2 regions of the Streptomyces sp. NPDC101165 genome follow, and region 1 is predicted to be linked to the other one. Evidence: riboswitches for the same ligand, from Rfam matches in the RefSeq annotation. Region 1 holds a riboswitch; the other holds the start of a gene.
What was found. A riboswitch is a leader RNA that binds a small molecule or an ion and turns the genes downstream of it on or off. The one in region 1 is predicted to bind guanidine.
Positions count from the first base shown of each region.

Region 2: it holds a riboswitch for guanidine, as region 1 does, so the genes downstream of both, ACIRVH_RS26555 (MBL fold metallo-hydrolase) here and ACIRVH_RS37095 (multidrug efflux SMR transporter) in region 1, are expected to answer to the same signal.

Region 1 is NZ_JBIWPG010000022.1:156,188-164,729, forward strand. Features, by position in the region: gene ACIRVH_RS37090 (transglycosylase domain-containing protein) at 1-2,491, shown strand, start outside; gene ACIRVH_RS37095 (multidrug efflux SMR transporter) at 2,498-2,818, opposite strand; guanidine-III (ykkC-III) riboswitch at 2,856-2,927, opposite strand; gene ACIRVH_RS37100 (GroES family chaperonin) at 2,974-3,276, opposite strand; gene ACIRVH_RS37105 (DUF3618 domain-containing protein) at 3,374-3,703, opposite strand; gene bcp (thioredoxin-dependent thiol peroxidase) at 3,796-4,263, shown strand; gene ACIRVH_RS37115 (HNH endonuclease signature motif containing protein) at 4,415-5,476, shown strand; tRNA gene ACIRVH_RS37120 (tRNA-Leu) at 5,530-5,614, shown strand; gene rdgB (RdgB/HAM1 family non-canonical purine NTP pyrophosphatase) at 5,658-6,260, opposite strand; gene ACIRVH_RS37130 (DUF445 domain-containing protein) at 6,304-7,617, opposite strand; gene ACIRVH_RS37135 (SGNH/GDSL hydrolase family protein) at 7,815-8,542, shown strand, end outside.
Region 2 is NZ_JBIWPG010000012.1:205,926-214,467, reverse strand. Features, by position in the region: gene ACIRVH_RS26565 (xanthine dehydrogenase family protein molybdopterin-binding subunit) at 1-1,371, shown strand, start outside; gene ACIRVH_RS26560 (XdhC family protein) at 1,364-2,506, shown strand; gene ACIRVH_RS26555 (MBL fold metallo-hydrolase) at 2,531-3,409, opposite strand; guanidine-III (ykkC-III) riboswitch at 3,422-3,489, opposite strand; gene ACIRVH_RS26550 (PP2C family protein-serine/threonine phosphatase) at 3,573-4,775, opposite strand; gene ACIRVH_RS26545 (hypothetical protein) at 5,119-6,081, shown strand; gene ACIRVH_RS26540 (enoyl-[acyl-carrier-protein] reductase FabV) at 6,181-7,380, opposite strand; gene ACIRVH_RS26535 (aldo/keto reductase) at 7,769-8,542, opposite strand, start outside.

The DNA of each region.
Region 1 (8,542 bases):
GGCAGGCGCTGCCGCCGCGGCCGGAGCCGCAGCCGCGTCCGGCGCTGCATCTGCCGGCGGCGCCGCAGCCGCCGCCCGCGCCACCTCCACCACCCGGACCCCCGACGAGCTCCCCACCCCCCTCCCGGACAGCGGCGGTCCCGGCGGCCCCGGCGGCGGCAAGGGCAAGAAGCCCAAGCGGCCCAAGCGGACCGGCTGGCGGCGGATCATCCCCACCTGGCGGATGGTGCTCAGCACCTTCGTGATCGGCGTCCTGCTGCTCATCGGCCTCTTCTTCCTCGGCTACTCGCTCGTGAAGATCCCGCCCGCCAACGCCCTCGCCACCAAGCAGAGCAACGTCTACCTCTACGCCGACGGCTCCCAGCTCGCCCGCGACGGCACGATCAACCGCGAGAACGTCAACCTCGCCCAGGTCTCCAAGGACGCCCAGCACGCCGTCCTGGCCGCCGAGGACCGCGACTTCTACACCGAGTCCGCCGTCGACCCCAAGGCCATGCTCCGCGCCGCCTGGAACACCGCCACCGGCAAGGGCAGGCAGTCCGGCTCGACGATCACCCAGCAGTACGTGAAGAACTACTACCTGGCCCAGGAACAGACGGTCACCCGTAAGGCCAAGGAGTTCTTCATCTCGATGAAGCTGGACCGCAACAAGTCCAAGGCCGAGATCCTCGAGGGCTACCTCAACACCAGTTACTTCGGCCGCAACGCCTACGGCATCCAGGCCGCCGCCCAGGCCTACTACGGCGTGGACGCCGCCGACCTCGACCCGGCCCGCGCCGCCTACCTCGCCGCGCTCGTCAACGCACCGAGCGAGTACGACGTCGTGGCCCACCCCGAGAACAAGTCCGCCGCCCTCGCCCGCTGGAACTACGTCCTGGACGGCATGGTCACGAAGGGCTGGCTCAGCGAGACCAAGCGCGCCGGCATGAAGTTCCCCATGCCGAAGGAACAGACCATCTCCACCGGCCTCTCCGGCCAGCGCGGCTACCTCGTCGAGGCGGTCAAGCACTACCTGACCACCAACAACATCATCGACCCCGACAAGCTGGCCCTCGGCGGCTACCGCATCACCACCACCATCCAGAAGGACAAGCAGGACGCCTTCGTCAAGGCCGTCGACGACCAGCTGATGTCCAAGCTGAACAAGAAGAACAAGGTCGACAACGCCGTCCGCGCCGGCGGCGCCTCCGTCGACCCCAAGACCGGCAAGGTCGTCGCCATGTACGGCGGCGTCGACTACGTGAAGCAGTACACCAACGGCGCCACCCGCGGTGACTTCCAGGTCGGCTCCACCTTCAAGCCGTTCGTGTTCACCTCCGCGGTCCAGAACGGCTCGACCACCCAGGACGGCCAGACCATCACCCCGAACACCTACTACGACGGCACCAACAAGCGGCCCGTCCAGGGCTGGAGCGGCGGCCCCTACGCCCCCGAGAACGAGGACTCCAAGTCCTACGGCGACATCACCGTCCGCAAGGCCACCGACCTGTCGGTGAACTCCGTGTACGCGCAGATGGCCGTCGACGTCGGCCCGTCCAAGGTCAAGCAGACCGCCGTGGCCCTCGGCGTCCCCGCCGACACCAAGGACCTCCAGCCCTACCCGTCCATCGCCCTCGGCACCGCCACCGCCAGCGTCCTGGACATGGCGGAGTCGTACGCGACCCTCGCCAACCACGGCAAGCACGGCACGTACACGATGGTCGAGAAGATCACCAACGCCGGCACCGACGAGATCAAGCTCCCCGACGAGCCCGTCAAGCAGGCCGTCAGCCGCGAGGCCGCCGACACCACCACCTCCGTCCTGCAGAGCGTGGTCCAGTCCGGCACCGCCACCGCCGCCCAGGCCGCCGGCCGCCCCGCCGCCGGCAAGACCGGCACCGCCGAGGAGGACACCGCAGCCTGGTTCGCGGGCTACACCCCCGACCTCGCCACCGTCGTCTCCGTCATGGGCCAGGACCCGGTCACCGCGGCCCACAAGCCGCTGTACGGCGCGATGGGTCTGCCGCGCATCAACGGCGGCGGCGCACCCACCCAGATCTGGGCCCAGTTCACCAAGGACGCCCTCAAGGGCAAGCCGGCCACCGACTTCGACCTCCAGCTGCAGCAGGGCGCCGACGTCCAGGCACCCGGCACGCAGGCCCCGACCGACGGCACCACCACCACCGGCGGCCAGGACACCGGCGGCGCCACCACCACCGGCGGCCAGGACAACGGCGGCCCGACCGGGACCCCGACCACCGGCACCACCACCGGCGGCCAGGACACGGCCGGCCAGGACACCGGCGGCACCCCCGGCGGCGGCACCACCACGGACGGCGGCGGTACGACCACCACCGGCGGCGACACCACCGGCGGCGACACGGCCGGCGGCACCACGGCCGGGGGCACGACCACCGGCGGAGGCACCCCCGGCGGCGGCACGACGACCACGGGCGGAGGAACCCCCGGTGGCACCACAGGCACCACCGGCGACGCCGGAGGCCAACCTTAGGAAGGGTCAGTGACCGCTGGTCGCCTTCAGCCCCACGACGGCGACCAGCAGCAGACAGACGAAGAAGATCCGGGCGGCGGTGACCGGCTCACCCAGCACCACCATGCCGAGCACCGCCGCCCCGGCCGCCCCGATCCCCACCCACACCCCGTAGGCGGTACCGATCGGCAGCGACCTGGCGGCGTACGACAGCAGCACCATGCTGGCCACGATCCCGGCACCGGTGAGCACACTGGGCACGACCCGCGTGAACCCGTCGGTGTACTTCATCCCGATCGACCAGCCGACCTCGAGCAGACCGGCCACGACAAGCAGCACCCAGGCCACGACAACACACCTCCGAGACGAACGGACGACTCTCTGCGGTGCGTCGTCTTTGCCTGCATCCCGGTACGGCGCGTCTCGTCGGGCTCCTTCGAACATAGCAAAGGAACGACAAAGGGGCTGGTGACAACGGTCACCAGCCCCTTCTCGGCTTCTGATCAGAGGTACAGGCCGGTGGAGTCCTCGCCGCCCTCGAACCGGTCGGCGGCCACCGCGTGCAGATCACGCTCCCGCATGAGCACGTACGCCACGCCCCGCACCTCGACCTCGGCCCGGTCCTCCGGATCGAACAGAACCCGGTCACCCGGCTCCACGGTCCGTACGTTCTGCCCCACCGCGACGACCTCGGCCCAGGCCAGCCGCCGCCCGACCGCCGCGGTCGCGGGAATCAGGATGCCGCCACCCGACCGCCGCTCGCCCTCACCGGCGTCCTGCCGCACGAGAACCCGGTCGTGCAGCATCCGGATGGGCAGCTTGTCGTGCTGAGGGTTGCTGTTTCTGTTGGCGCTCACGCCTCGAACCTACCTGCCTCGGACGGACTCGTACGACCCCGGGTGGTCAGCGCTTACGCCGCCGCGACCCCACCGCGAGCAGCCCCACGACCCCGACGACGACCAGCGCGACCGGCACGACCCGCTCCAGCCGCGCCGCGCCCTCCTCGTCCACGAACTGCGCCCGCACCTCACTCACCACCCGGTTGACCTGGACGTAGGCCCGCCCGACCGTGTGATCGATATTGGCGACGACCTTGGCCCTGGCGTCCGCGACGATCGTCTGCGGATGCACCCGCACCCCGATCTCGTCGAGCGTCTCGGCCAGCACGTCGCGACGGCGCTTGATGTCCGCCTCGATCTGCGCCGGGGTTCTGGTGTCCGACGTGTCCGCCACCGTACGGCCTCCGAAGTCTCCTGATACTGTCCCGGACAGTCTGTCAGCTCCAGCCGCCACCGCGCCGCAACGCCCCCCGTTACGCTGGACCGATGAGCGAGCGACTCCAGCCCGGTGACGTGGCCCCCGCCTTCACCCTGCCCGACGCCGACGGCAACGAGGTGTCCCTGTCGGACCACAAGGGCCGCAAGGTCATCGTCTACTTCTACCCCGCGGCCCTGACTCCCGGCTGCACCAAGCAGGCCTGCGACTTCACGGACAACCTCGAGGTCCTGGCCTCCGCCGGCTACGACGTCATCGGCGTCTCCCCCGACAAGCCGGAGAAGCTGGCCAAGTTCCGCGAGAAGGAGTCCCTGAAGGTCACGCTGGTCGCCGACCCCGACAAGAAGGTCCTGGAGGCGTACGGCGCCTTCGGCGAGAAGAAGCTCTACGGCAAGACCGTCGTCGGCGTCATCCGCTCCACCGTGATCGTCGACGAGGAGGGCAAGGTCGAACGAGCCCTCTACAACGTCAAGGCGACCGGCCACGTAGCCAAGATCATCAAGGACCTGGCGATCTGAGCCCCAGCCGGCACACTTCTGCCGCCCAACGGCCCGCCCCGGGATACCCCGGCGTGGGCCGTTCTCATTCCGCGCGTGACTGTCCGATAAACGGTTCGTTACTCCGTACGAGGTCACGAACGTGCGAACGCAAGGGGAGGGGCGTGTGAGTATGCGGCAGGTATCGAACCCGCCACAGGGAGTCACGCATGAGCACGGCGCGGTAGAGCGGGATCTACCGGATCCGTACAGCAGGGAACGACTCGCGTCGATCATCCCTGAAGCCCGTAACTGGACAGACCTGATGCGACGGCTCGGCCTCAAGGCGAGCGGGGGGCAGCGGCGAGTGCTTCAGGACAAAGTCGCCGGACACGGACTGGACACGAGCCACTTCGTGAAGCGCAGCCCTTGGCGCAAGTACTCGGATGCCGCCATCGCTGAGGCTGCCGCCTCGTCGTCGTCGCTGCGCGAAGTAGCTCTGAAGCTAGGTGCCACCCCGGCAACCGGAACTCTGTCCCACATTCGACGTCGCATCGATGCGGCGGGCATCGACGTCAGCCACTTTCCCGGTATGGATCGCGCCGAGTTGGACCTGCCCTTCACAACCGAGGAGCTGAAGGAAGCTGCGGCGTCAGCGACCGGCGTGCGCGGCGTGGCCCGCGCGCTGGGTGTACCGGACGACAGCCGCTCACGCGCGACGCTGGGTCGAATGCTTCACGCTCGGGGTATCGACGTGGGGCACTTCTCTCACCGGCGTGTACCGATTCCCGAGGACAGGATCCGAGAACTTGTACGAGATTCCATGAGTTACGCCGACGTGATGCGTGGCCTCGGCCTGGAGGTGAACGACACCAATCATCGGCGCGTTCGGCGTGCGGCAGCCCGCCTCGACCTCGACACAAGCCACTTCAAGCGCCGAAGTTGGGGGCGACCGGAGCGCCCGGCACCCGCACCCACCGCCCACCGAGTACTGATTGTCCTACCCGACCATGCAGGGCGGGCCAACAGGACTCAGCTCCACCGAGCCCTGGCCGAGATCGGAGTGCCGTACGCGTGTGAAAGTTGCGGCAACACTGGCGAATGGCTGGGGCAGTCGATCACCTTGCAGATCGACCACGTCAACGGAGACTGGCGCGACAATCGTCGCGAGAACCTGCGGTACCTGTGTCCCAACTGCCATGCTCTGACGGAGACGTGGTGTCGCCAGAAGGGGAGGGCGCCTCTCGCGGGGTGACCTGTTCCCCCGTACACTGAACGTCTTCGGTCAGGCAGGATGACCGTTTTTGAGCGGCCGTGATGGAATTTGGCAGTCATGCTGGGTTTAGGTCCCAGTGGGTTAACACCCGTGTGGGTTCGAGTCCCACCGGCCGCACGCTGAGAGGGGCCACCCATCTGGGTGGCCCCTCTCCCTTGTCTCAGCCCAACAACTCCCGCACAACCGGCACCAACGCCCGGAACGCCTTCCCCCGATGGCTGATCGCGTTCTTCTCCTCCGGGCTCAGCTCGGCGCAAGTCCGAGTCTCGCCTTCAGGCTGCAGGATCGGGTCGTAGCCGAAGCCGTTCGTCCCCGACGGAGCATGCCGCAGTACACCCCGCAGCTGGCCCTCGACGACCCGCTCCGTGCCGTCCGGCAGGGCCAGTGCCGCCGCGCAGGCGAAGTGGGCGCCCCGGTGTTCCTCCGCGATGTCCGCGAGCTGAGCGAGCAGCAGGTCCAGGTTGGCCTTGTCGTTGCCGTGGCTGCCTGCCCAGCGGGCGGAGAAGATGCCGGGGGCGCCGTTCAGGACGTCGACGCAGAGGCCGGAGTCGTCGGCGACGGCGGGGAGGCCGGTGGCCCGGGCCAGGGCGTGGGCCTTGAGGAGGGCGTTCTCGGCGAAGGTGACGCCGGTTTCCTTGACGTCGGGGATGTCGGGGTAGGCGTCCGCGCCGACGAGTTCGTGGGGGAGTCCGGCTTCGGCGAGGATGGCCCTCAGCTCGGTGATCTTTCCGGCGTTGCGGGTGGCGAGGATCAGGCGGGTCATGGGGGTCAGTATTCCTGGGTGGCCGGGGTTCGGGGGGCGGGGGTCAGGCTCCGAGGCTGCGGGAGATCACGTAGATCAGCAGGCCCGCGAGTGAGCCGACCACGGTGCCGTTGATCCGGATGAACTGCAGGTCGCGGCCGATGTGGGCCTCGATCTTGCGGGTGGTGTGTTCGGCGTCCCAGCCGGCCACGGTGTCGGTGATCAGGGAGGTGATCTCCTTGCGGTAGGTCGTGACGATGTGCACGGCCACGCCCTCGACCCAGCTGTCGACCTTCTCCTGGACCTTGGGTTCGGCGGCCATCCGGGAGCCCAGGGAGAGCAGGGCGGCCCGTACCCGCAGTCGCAGCTCGCTGCGTTCGTCCTCGGCCGCGGCGACGATCATGGAGCGGACGGCCGTCCAGGCGGAGGCGATCAGGTCCTGTACCTCGCCGCGGCCCAGCACCTCGCCCTTGAGCCGCTCGACCCGGGCGCGGGTGTCCGTGTCGGACTGGAGGTCGGAGGCGAAGTCGGTGAGGAAGCGGTCGAGGGCGCCGCGTGCGGGGTGGGAGGGCATGTCGCGCATCTCGGTGGCGAAGCGCAGCAGCTCCTTGTAGACGCGTTCGCCGACCTTCCGGTCCACGAATCGCGGGGTCCAGCCGGGTGCGCCGCCTTCGACGGCGACCATCACGTCGTCCCGGTGGATGACGAGCCAGTCGTGGGCGCGGGCGACCACGAGGTCGACCACCCGTTTGTGGCCGCCGTCGGCGACGATCTTCTCCAGCATCTTGCCGATGCCGGGTGCGATCTCCTGGGCGTCGGCGCGCCGGGTGATGGCTTCTCCGACGACCGCCTGTACGTCGGAGTCGCGCAGCACGGTGAGGGCGCCTCTGACGGCGGTGGCCAGTTCCGCGGTGACTCGGTCGGCGTGGGCGGGCTCGGCGAGCCAGGCGCCGAGCCGGCTGCCGATGCCGACGGCGCGCAGTCGCTGTCGTACGACGTCCTCGGAGAGGAAGTTCTCGCCGACGAACTCGCCGAGGGAGACGCCGAGCTGGTCCTTCTTGGTCGGGATGATCGCGGTGTGTGGGATGGGCAGTCCGAGCGGGTGCCGGAAGAGGGCGGTGACCGCGAACCAGTCGGCCAGGGCGCCGACCATGCCGGCTTCGGCGGCGGCGGCCACGTAGCCCGCCCAGGGGCCGGCGCCCTCGTGCGAGGCCCAGGTGGCCAGCACGTAGACGACCGCGACGAACAGCAGTAGTCCGGCCGCCGTCAGCTTCATGCGCCGTACCCCGCGCCGGCGCTCCTCGTCGGCCGGGGTGAAGGCGGTCATGGTCCGGTACGACGTGGTCCGGCTCGGTGTTTCCGTCTCCGTGTGTTCCATCAGCTCCACCCGTTCGGTGATCCCGCACACAATTGTCCCTTCCTGACCGACTCCCGGAACGGAACAGGAGTTCCCGGCGTCTGTCTGGAAGGGGGTTTTGGGCAGGGCCCTGTCAGCTCTCCCGGGTCCATGGGCGATCATGGGCTCTTCGGACCGGAGCCTCGGGCTCCCATTTCCCGGGGGAGAACAACAGCAGCGTGGCCAAGCGTCGTGGTTATGCCGTTCTCAGCGCGCTCGTCGCGCTGGTCGTGGTCGTGTGCGCCGCCATCTACGTCAGCGTGGCGGCCGACGACGGCACCTCTCGCGGCACTTTCGCGGGCGGCCGTCCGCACCACGACTCGTCCGTCGCTCCCGCCTCGACCGGTACCTGGGTCGGTGCCTGGTCCACGGCGCCCATGGGCGGTGAGCCGGGCACGGAGGCGGAGGGTCTGGCCGGCCGCTCGGTGCGGAACGTGGTGCATGCGAGCACCGGAGGGACGAGCGCCCGGATCACGCTGTCCAACCTGTACGGCCAGTCCCCGCTGACCATCTCGCACGCCTCCCTCGCCCTCTCGGCGGGTGACGGTACCGCCGCGGCCGACGCGGAAACGATGCGGCGCCTCACTTTCAACGGCGGCACCGGCGTCGTCATACCGGCCGGCGGCCAGGTGCTCAGCGACGCCGTGCGCCTGGCCATCCCGCACGGCACGGACGTCCTGGTCACCACGTACTCGCCCACTCCGTCCGGCCCGGTGACGTACCATCCGCACGCGCGGCAGCTGTCGTACGTCGCCCAGGGCGACCGCACGGAGGACGCGACCGGTACCCCGTACACCGAACAGACCCCGTACTGGCGTTATCTGACGGCTCTCGACGTCCTGAGCAACGAGGCCACCGGCACGGTGGTCGTGTTCGGCGACTCCATCACCGACGGCATAACCTCCAC
Region 2 (8,542 bases), on a different contig from region 1:
CAGGTGGCCGCCGTGATGGCCGCAACGGTGCTGCAACGACCGGTACGCGTAGTCCTGACCCGTCGTCAGATGTTCTCGCTCGCCGGTTACCGCAGCCCCACCGTCCAGCGCGTCAGGCTCGGCGCCGACGCCGACGGACGGCTGCGCGCACTGGAACACCGTTCGGTCAGCCTCACCTCCACCGTGCACGAGTTCGTCGAACCGAGCGCCGGGGTGGCCCGGGTGATGTACGACGCCGACGCCCACCACACCGCCAACCGAGTCGTACGGCTCGACGTACCGACCCCGACATGGATGCGCGCCCCGGGTGAGGCGCCGGGATCGTTCGCGCTGGAGGCGGCGTTCGACGAACTCGCCGAGCAGTGCGGGATCGACCCGATCGAGCTGCGCCTGCGCAACGAACCCGACAAGGGGCCGGTCTCCGGCCTGCCCTTCGCGGGCCGCAATCTGCCCGCCTGCTTCCGCGAGGGCGCCCGCAGGTTCGGCTGGGCGGACCGGGACCCGCGTCCGGGCCTGCGCCGGGACGGTCGCTGGCTGCTCGGCACCGGCACGGCGGCCGCCTCCTTCCACGCGGGTGCCATGCCGTCCACGGCGGCCGTGACCGCGCACCAGGACGGCACCTTCACCGTCCGGATCGCCGCGGCCGACATCGGCACCGGGGCCCGTACCGCACTCACCCTGGTCGGCGCGGACGCGCTGCGCGTGCCCCCGGAGCGGGTTCACGTGCGCATCGGCGACAGCGACTTCGGACCGGCGATGATCGCCGGCGGATCCATGGGCACCCGTTCCTGGGCGTGGGCGGTCACGGCCGCGGCCGACGAGCTGCGCGACAGGCTGGCTCTGGGCACCGGCATCCCCCCGGAGGGCATCACGGTGCGGTCGGACACCACCGCGGCCATCGGCGCCCTCGCCCCCGCCGAACGCCACTCCTTCGGGGCGCAGTTCGCCGAGGTCGCCGTGGACGTCACCACCGGCGAGGTGCGCGTGCGGCGCATGGTCGGCATCTTCGCGGCGGGCCGGATCGTCAACCCGCTCACCGCACGCGGTCAGTTCAGGGGCGGCATGATCTGGGGCATCTCCATGGCCCTGCACGAGGAGGCGATCCGGGACCGCGCCTCGGGCGGCCACGTCGGAGCCGACCTCGCGGGCTACCACGTGGCCACGCACGCCGACGTACCGGACATCGAGGCCGACTGGATCGACGACTCGGACCCGAGGGATCCGGTCGGGATCAAGGGCATCGGAGAGATCGGTGTCGTGGGCGCCGCGGCCGCCATCGCCAACGCGGTGTGGCACGCGACCGGCGTACGCCACCGCAGCCTGCCCATCCGACCGGACCGCGTCATCCAGGCCGGGGTACCAAGTGCTTGACATCGCGGAGGAGTTGTTCCGCTGGGTCGAGGAGGGCCGGGACTTCGCCGTCGCCACCGTGCTGGCGGTGGGCGGCAGCGCGCCGCGCGGTCCCGGCGCCGCCCTCGCCGTCGACAGCGAGGGCACCGTCATCGGCTCGGTCTCCGGCGGGTGCGTGGAGGGCGCGGTCTACGACCTGTGCCGACAGGCGCTCGAGACGGGCGAGAGCGTCACGGAACGGTTCGGCTACAGCGACGAGGACGCCTTTGTCGTCGGACTGACCTGCGGCGGGACGATCGACATGCTGATCACACCGGTGGACGGACAGGCGCCCGCCCGTACGGTCCTGGCCTCGGCCCTGTCGGCTGCTGTCCGGGGCGAGCCGGCGGCCCTCGCCCGGGTTGTCCGCGGCCCGGAAGAACTCCTGGGCCGGGCCCTGCTGGTACGACCCGACGGCACGTACGAGGGCGGTCTCGGCGACCACGCTCAACTGGACCGGACGGCGGCGGCCGAGGCCCGGACCCTGCTGGAGGCCGGGCGCACCGGCACGGTGGACGTCGCCGCGGACGGTTCGCACTGTCCCGGCGGGCTCACCTTGCTCGTCGAGTCGAACATGCCGCCCCCGCGGATGATCGTCTTCGGCGCGGTGGACTTCGCCTCGGCGCTGGCGCGGGCCGGCAAGTTCCTCGGCTACCACGTGACCGTCTGCGACGCCCGCCCCGTCTTCGCCACGCGGGCCCGCTTCCCCGAGGCCGACGAGGTCGTCGTCGACTGGCCGCACCGCTATCTGCGGCGCACCGCGACCGACGCGCGGACGGTCCTGTGCGTGCTCACCCACGACGCGAAGTTCGACGTACCCCTGTTGAAGGCGGCCCTCGCGATGCCGGTGGCGTTCGTCGGTGCGATGGGCTCGCGCCGCACCCACGAGGAACGCGATCGGCGTCTGCGGGAGGAGGGCGTGAGCGAGCGGGAGCTGGCCCGGCTGCGCTCCCCGATCGGACTCGACCTCGGCGCCCGTACACCGGAGGAGACCGCCCTGTCGATCGTGGCGGAGATCGTCGCCGCCGGACGCGGCGGGACAGGCGTTCCCCTGACCGGCACGAAGACGCCGATCCACCGCGACCAGAGGGGACGTGACGAGGCTACGGCCGCCTGAGGGCCACTGCAGGCCGCTCCGTGCTCAGGCCCGGGGGCACAGGACGAAGTCGGAGTAGGCGCGCCAGGTGAGGTCGGCGTCGAGTTCGGTGAGCGCGTCACGGATCCTGCGGAGGTGAGCCGGGGTCAGCTGGAGCGGCGGCTCGTCGGGCTGGTAGGTGGTGCGGACCGGGTAGTCTACGCCGGGCTCGGTGGTCATCTCGATGTGACAGCCGAGGACATGGGTGACGGGCCGGCGGCCGGCGAACTCGATCAGACGGTCGATGCTGCGGGCGAAGGCGGGGACGTCCTCGATGTAGAGCCGCCCGGGGTACACGCTGTCGCCGGTGAGCAGGAGGCCGGTGGCCGGGTCGTAGTACGTGACGGCCGCCTCGTGATGGCCCGGGGTGGCCAGACACTCCAGCACCCGGCCGCCCAGGTCGACGCGGGCGACGGCGTCCGGGTCCACGTCGAACCCGAAGTACCGCCAGGCGTCGGCGCGGTCGGCGCCCACCACCGTGGTGTCGGGGCGGTCGGCGAACTGGTCGTCGCCCGCGACGTGGTCACCGTGCCCGTGGGTGTGCAGCACCAGCAGTTGGTAGCCGTCGCGGGGGTGCCGGGCGAGCCAGTCCGCGAGGAGCCCGTCGACCACCCGCCGCAGGGGGAAGAACTCGGCGGACCCGGTGGCGCCGGTGTCGATCAGCACCGCGCGTTCGTTGCCGCACAGCAGGAAGAGGAACGGCGCCTCGTAGTGCACCGCCATGTTCTGCCGCAGGACGAACGTGTGCTCGTCATAGGCGTGGACCTGGATGTCCGGGTCGGTGTTGTGCTTGGCCGACGGCGAGCCGTGGATCCACCGCACGTCCAGCGGACGGGCCTGGGGAGGGGCGCTGGTGAAGTCGATCAGGTGCGTGCCGGTGTCCACGGTGCCTCCGCGCGTGCGTCGTCTTGGCGGGCCGGGTACGGCGCACATCTCGTCCGGGGCAGGCACGTCGGAGCCTCCGACGGGACGCTACCACGGTGTCTGAAGGGGACCGTGGCCGTAGCCGCACGTCCTGCCGTGCACGCCGGAGGGACCGCAGGCGGCATCACCGCGGGCCGTCGCTTCCGTCCGCCGCGCCCGACGGAGGAGGCGTTGCGGCAGGCTGGTCGGCGAGCAGGCAGGCGGTGAGCGCCGCGGTGTCGTCCTGGAGGCCGTCGTGGCTGTAGGCCAGCAGGTCGCGGTGGAGCTGTTCCATCAACTCCCGCGGCGGAAGGGGGCCCCAGGAGCGCAGGCGCTCGAGCAGGGGATAGAAGGTGCCGTGGGAATCGCGGGTCTCCGTGATGCCGTCCGTGTACAGAAAGAGCTGGTCGCCGGGCCGGAAGTCGTAGACGTCGACGTTGTACGGCTCTCCGACCAGCACGCCGAGGTTCAGCGGCGGAGCCGACCGCCCCCGGTCCAGTTCGCGCACCTCGTCGGAGCGGATGAGGAGCGGGGGCGGATGACCGCAGTTGACGATGCGGACGAGATGACCGTCGGCAGGGATCTCGGCGAAGACGGCGGTGACGAACCGTTCGCCCACCTCGCTTCCGCCGAGCAGCGTCGCCCTGCGGCCCATGCTGATCTCCACGCGGTCGGCCAGGGCGGGCAGATCGGGTTCGTCGTGCGCCGCCTCGCGGAAAGCGCCCAGCAGGGTGGCGGCGGTCTCGACCGCGAGCAGACCCTTGCCGCGGACGTCGCCGATCAGCAGCCGGACCCCGTACGAGGTGGGAACGGCCTCGTAGAGGTCGCCGCCGATGCGCGCCTCCGCGGCGGCGGAGAGGTAGAGGCTCTCCAGGAGAAGGTTGCCGATCCGGTGCGGCACCGGCCGCAGCAGGACGCGCTGCGCGATCTCGGCCACGAAGCGCATGTCGGCGAGCGTGCGTTCACGGCGGGTCCGATGGGAGGCCAGGACCGTGGCGATGGCGCCCACCAGGATCGTGCAGATGTACGAGGCCACGTAGTGGCGGTCCCACAGGTAACCGACGGACCGGCCCGCACAGCAAGGGGTACCGGCCAGGACCCCTTCGAAGAGGACCGCGAAGACCGTGACGGCGGCGACGACGAGCGGCCCCTGGGCGAAGGCGGCCAGCAGCGGCACGGTGATCAGCGCGAAGCTCACCGGCCAGTCCACGGGCGTGAGCGGTTCGACCAGCAGAAGGGCCGCGACGAACATCGCCGGAAGCCAGCGGATCCACGCCGGAGGCGCCGGCAGCTGGGTCCGGACGGCCATGCCGGCCTCCGGCTCCCGGCGGGTACGCCCGAGCCTCACCCGGCGCTCCCGCACGCCCACGCCGTCGGAGCTGCCGGACCAGCCCAGGAGGCGTGCCGTGCCGGTGGACGACTTGCCTGACGGTTCGGCTGACGCGGCCTTCGCACACCGGACTCCTGATCCCATGAACCCTGCAAGAGGTCCAGCCTCCTGTGCGGGGTTCCGGCACACCGGCGATTGCTCCACTTGGCGGCATGTTCTGGAGGCCGGGCTCATGGGCGGGAGGACGGTGTCCGCCGGATGGGGGAGAGGGATACGACCTGCGCGTGACGCGGCGCGTGAGCCCGCCGACGAGGGTGGATCTCCCAAGGGGCGAAAAAGGGGGGGACCTTCGATGGACCGGATGGACCGTTTGGACCGGGTGGGGCGGCTGGCGGCGTACGGGGCGGCTCTGGTGATGACGCCCTATGCGTTGATCAAGATCTCATGGGTGGTCGGGTCGGTGGCGGGGCTGCTGCCCATCGGTGACGGATTCGACCTGACCGGATGGGTGGTGCTCAACACGGTGACCATCGGCATGGCGGCCATCGGGATCGCCGTGGCCCTCGCCCTCGTACGGCCCTGGGGGATGCGGATCCCGGGACCGCTGGTGGCGTTCGTCGCCTGGGTGGGCACGGGGTTCCTCGTTCCCTTGCTGCCGTACGCCGTACTGGACCCGCTGCTCGGCTCGTCGGACGGCGCGTCGCAGCACCACCAGGACTCCGGTCCTGCCATGCCGGGTTGGGAAGCCGCGCTGATCCAGATCAGCTTCGTGGGGATGGGACTGGGCCTCGCGCTCGCCTTGCCCGCCTACCTTCGACGGCGTTGGCCCGAGGTGTTCGCGGGACGGGTCGGAGACGACGGCGAGCGCAGCCCACGGCCCGCGCTGTGGGCGGCCGGCATCGCGGCGGTGATCGGCGTCGTCTGGGTCTACTGGGCGCTCGGCGGCACGGCAGGTGTGGCCCATCCCGCGGACCAGGAAGCCGGCGGACGGCTGCTGACTGGAGTGTGGGGACTGTGGGCGCTCGTCGCCTCCGCCGCCACGTGGATGCTCAGCCGCCGGCGGCCCGCCCGTCTGCCCCGCTGGGTCCCCTTGTCACTCGGCTGGCTGGGGACAGGTTCGCTGTTCGCGTGGAGCGGCTGGCGACTGCCGATCACGTTGTACGTCGCGATCGCGCATCCCGCTGATGTGTCGCTGCCGCAGAACCTCGCGCTGGCGGCCGTTCTGCAAGCCGCCGCCGTGGCTGCGGGCGCAGCCATGCTGCCGGCACTCGTCCGCTCCCGCAGGCTTCCCACCGCACGCGACACCGCCAAGGCCTCCCTGTGACCACAGGGCTTCCACCCGCGCCGGGGCCAAGTGCCCTCCGGCGCGGGTGGATTGCGGCGACGGCAGCGGGAAGGATCAGATGACCGCGTGCCGGCCGGCTCAGCTCGTGGCCGGCCAGGAAACCGTGGTCTGGGCGGGGGTGTTGTAGTCGGTTCCGGGTACGTGCCACCCGTAGAGCTGACCGACCTGCGCCTGGAACCAGTCGGTGTCCGCGAGTTCGGCCAGGGTGTCGGTGTCGGCGGCGGCCCAGCGTTCATGGACGGCGTCCTGAACCTTGTCGTCCATCTCCCAGCCGTCCAGGCGGATCCGCTGCTCCTGGTCGAGCTGGAGCGGCGCCGCGCCGGTGAGTTGTTGCCAAAGGGTGGCGGCCTGCTGGGCGGTGCTCTGGAAGCCGTCGCCGAGGACGGCGCGGAGAAGGCTGGTGTAGAGGGCGATGGACGGGATCGCGGTCGAGGCCTGGGTGACAGCCGCGCCGGCGACCACGGTGTGGGCCTGTCCGCCGAGCGGGGCCACGTCCTGCTGAAGGCGACGCGCGGTGTCCTCCAGGTGCTGCTTGGCCGCGCCGATGGTGCCGGCCCGGTAGATCGGTGCGGTCAGGTCGGAGCCCACGTACGAGAGCGCCACCGTGTGGAAGCCGTGGTGGACGAGGCCACGGTCCGCCAGGGCGTCGATCCACAACTTCCAGTCGGCGCCGCCCATGACCTGCACCGTCGCGTCGCGTTCCGCGTCGACGGCGGGCTCGAGTTCCAGGGCACCGACGAGTGGGGTGTCGCCGTCGAACTGCAAGGTCTTGGCCCGGAAGGCGGACCCCAGGGGCTTGATCACCGAGCGGTGGACCTCGCCGGTGACCGGGTCGGTGCGGCGGGGCGCGGCGACGCTGTAGACGAGGTAGTCGACCCGGCCGTACCGGGCAGCGAGGTGGTCCAGTGCCTGCTCCTTGGCCGCGACGGAGAAGGCGTCGGCGTTGAGGAAGGCGAAATCGCTGTCCGGTCCGGCGAGTGCTGCGGTGCGGGCCGTCCGGTACCAGCCTCCGGAGGCGGTACGGCGCTCGGTCTCGGGGGCCTCGAAGGCGATGCCGATTCCGCGCATACCGTAGGTGCGCAACGCGGCGACGGTGGCGGCGAGGCCGTAGCCGGCGCTGGAGCCGATGATCAGGGCGACCGGCCCCGCCGCGTCGGCCGGGCCGGTGGGTGCCGGCGTGCGCCGCCACAACTCGTCGACGACGGCAGCGCAGCCCTCGGGGTGGGAGTTGACGTAGAGGAAGCCACGGTTGCCGGGCTTGATCTCGCGGAGAGTCATCGATTTCCTTCGTGCTGAGGAGTCGTCGCCCCGGTGAAGAGCGCGCACCACCGACACCGGGCGGCGGTCCGACGGCTTCGTCGGGGACGGCGAAGCCACGAGCCCGCTCCAGGTCGGCCAGGCCTCCATCCTGTCCGGTCAACCCGTATGGAGATGTGCCGACATGTGCCAGGGTCCGCTCAAAAATCTTGTCGATGCCGTCCGCATACCCGCTGCACCTTCGCGGACCGGTACCGGGGAACGGAACTCCGCGACACCCTCGACGGCAACGCCGGCACCCACACCGACGACGGCGGCCCCGGCATCAACGTCTGCCACAACCCCACCACCGGCCCCGGCTGCAACGGACCCACCCCGCAGCCCCCGGCGCGACCTCGAACGAAAGGGCCTAGGCCTCCCGCCCCACGGAGGTGAACGACATGTCCGGGTAGCGGTCGCCCGCGACCTGGCCGGCGATCGGCTCCAGCAGCGCCAGTTCGTCGGCGGTCGGCGTGATCCGAGTGGCCGCGGCGTTTTCCAGAAGGCGGCCGCGCTTGCGGGTCCCGGGGATCGGCACGACGGTCAGGCCGTGCACCTGGGCCCGCTGGTGCACCCACGCGAGGGCGATCTGCGCGGTGGTGGCGCCGTGGTAGGCCGCGATCCGACGCAGGGGCTCCAGGAGGGCGGCGTTCGCCTTGGCGTTGTCGCCGGTGAAGCGCGGCTGGTACTGCCGGAAGTCGCTGCTGGAGAGATCCGTGCCCGCGTCGACGAAGGCACCGGTCAGGAACCCCCGGCCCAGGGGCGAGTACGGAACGAACGCGACCCCCAGGTCGGCGGCCGCGCCCACCGCGCTCCGCTCGACGTCCCGGCTGAAGACCGACCACTCCGACTGCAGCGCGGTGATCGGGTGCACGGCGTGTGCCTCACGCAGCTCGGCGCCGGTGACCTCGCTCAGGCCGAGGTGCTTGACCTTGCCCTCCCGCACCAGTTCCGCCATGGCGCCGACGGACTCGGCGAGCGGGACGGCGGGGTCGCGCCGGTGCATGTAGTACAGGTCGACGACTTCGACGTTCAGGCGGCGCAGGCTCGCCTCGACCGCGCTCTTCACGTAGCCGGGATCGTTGCGGACACCGCGGTAGCGCGGGTCGTCGGCGCGGCGCTCGACGCCGAACTTGGTGGCCAG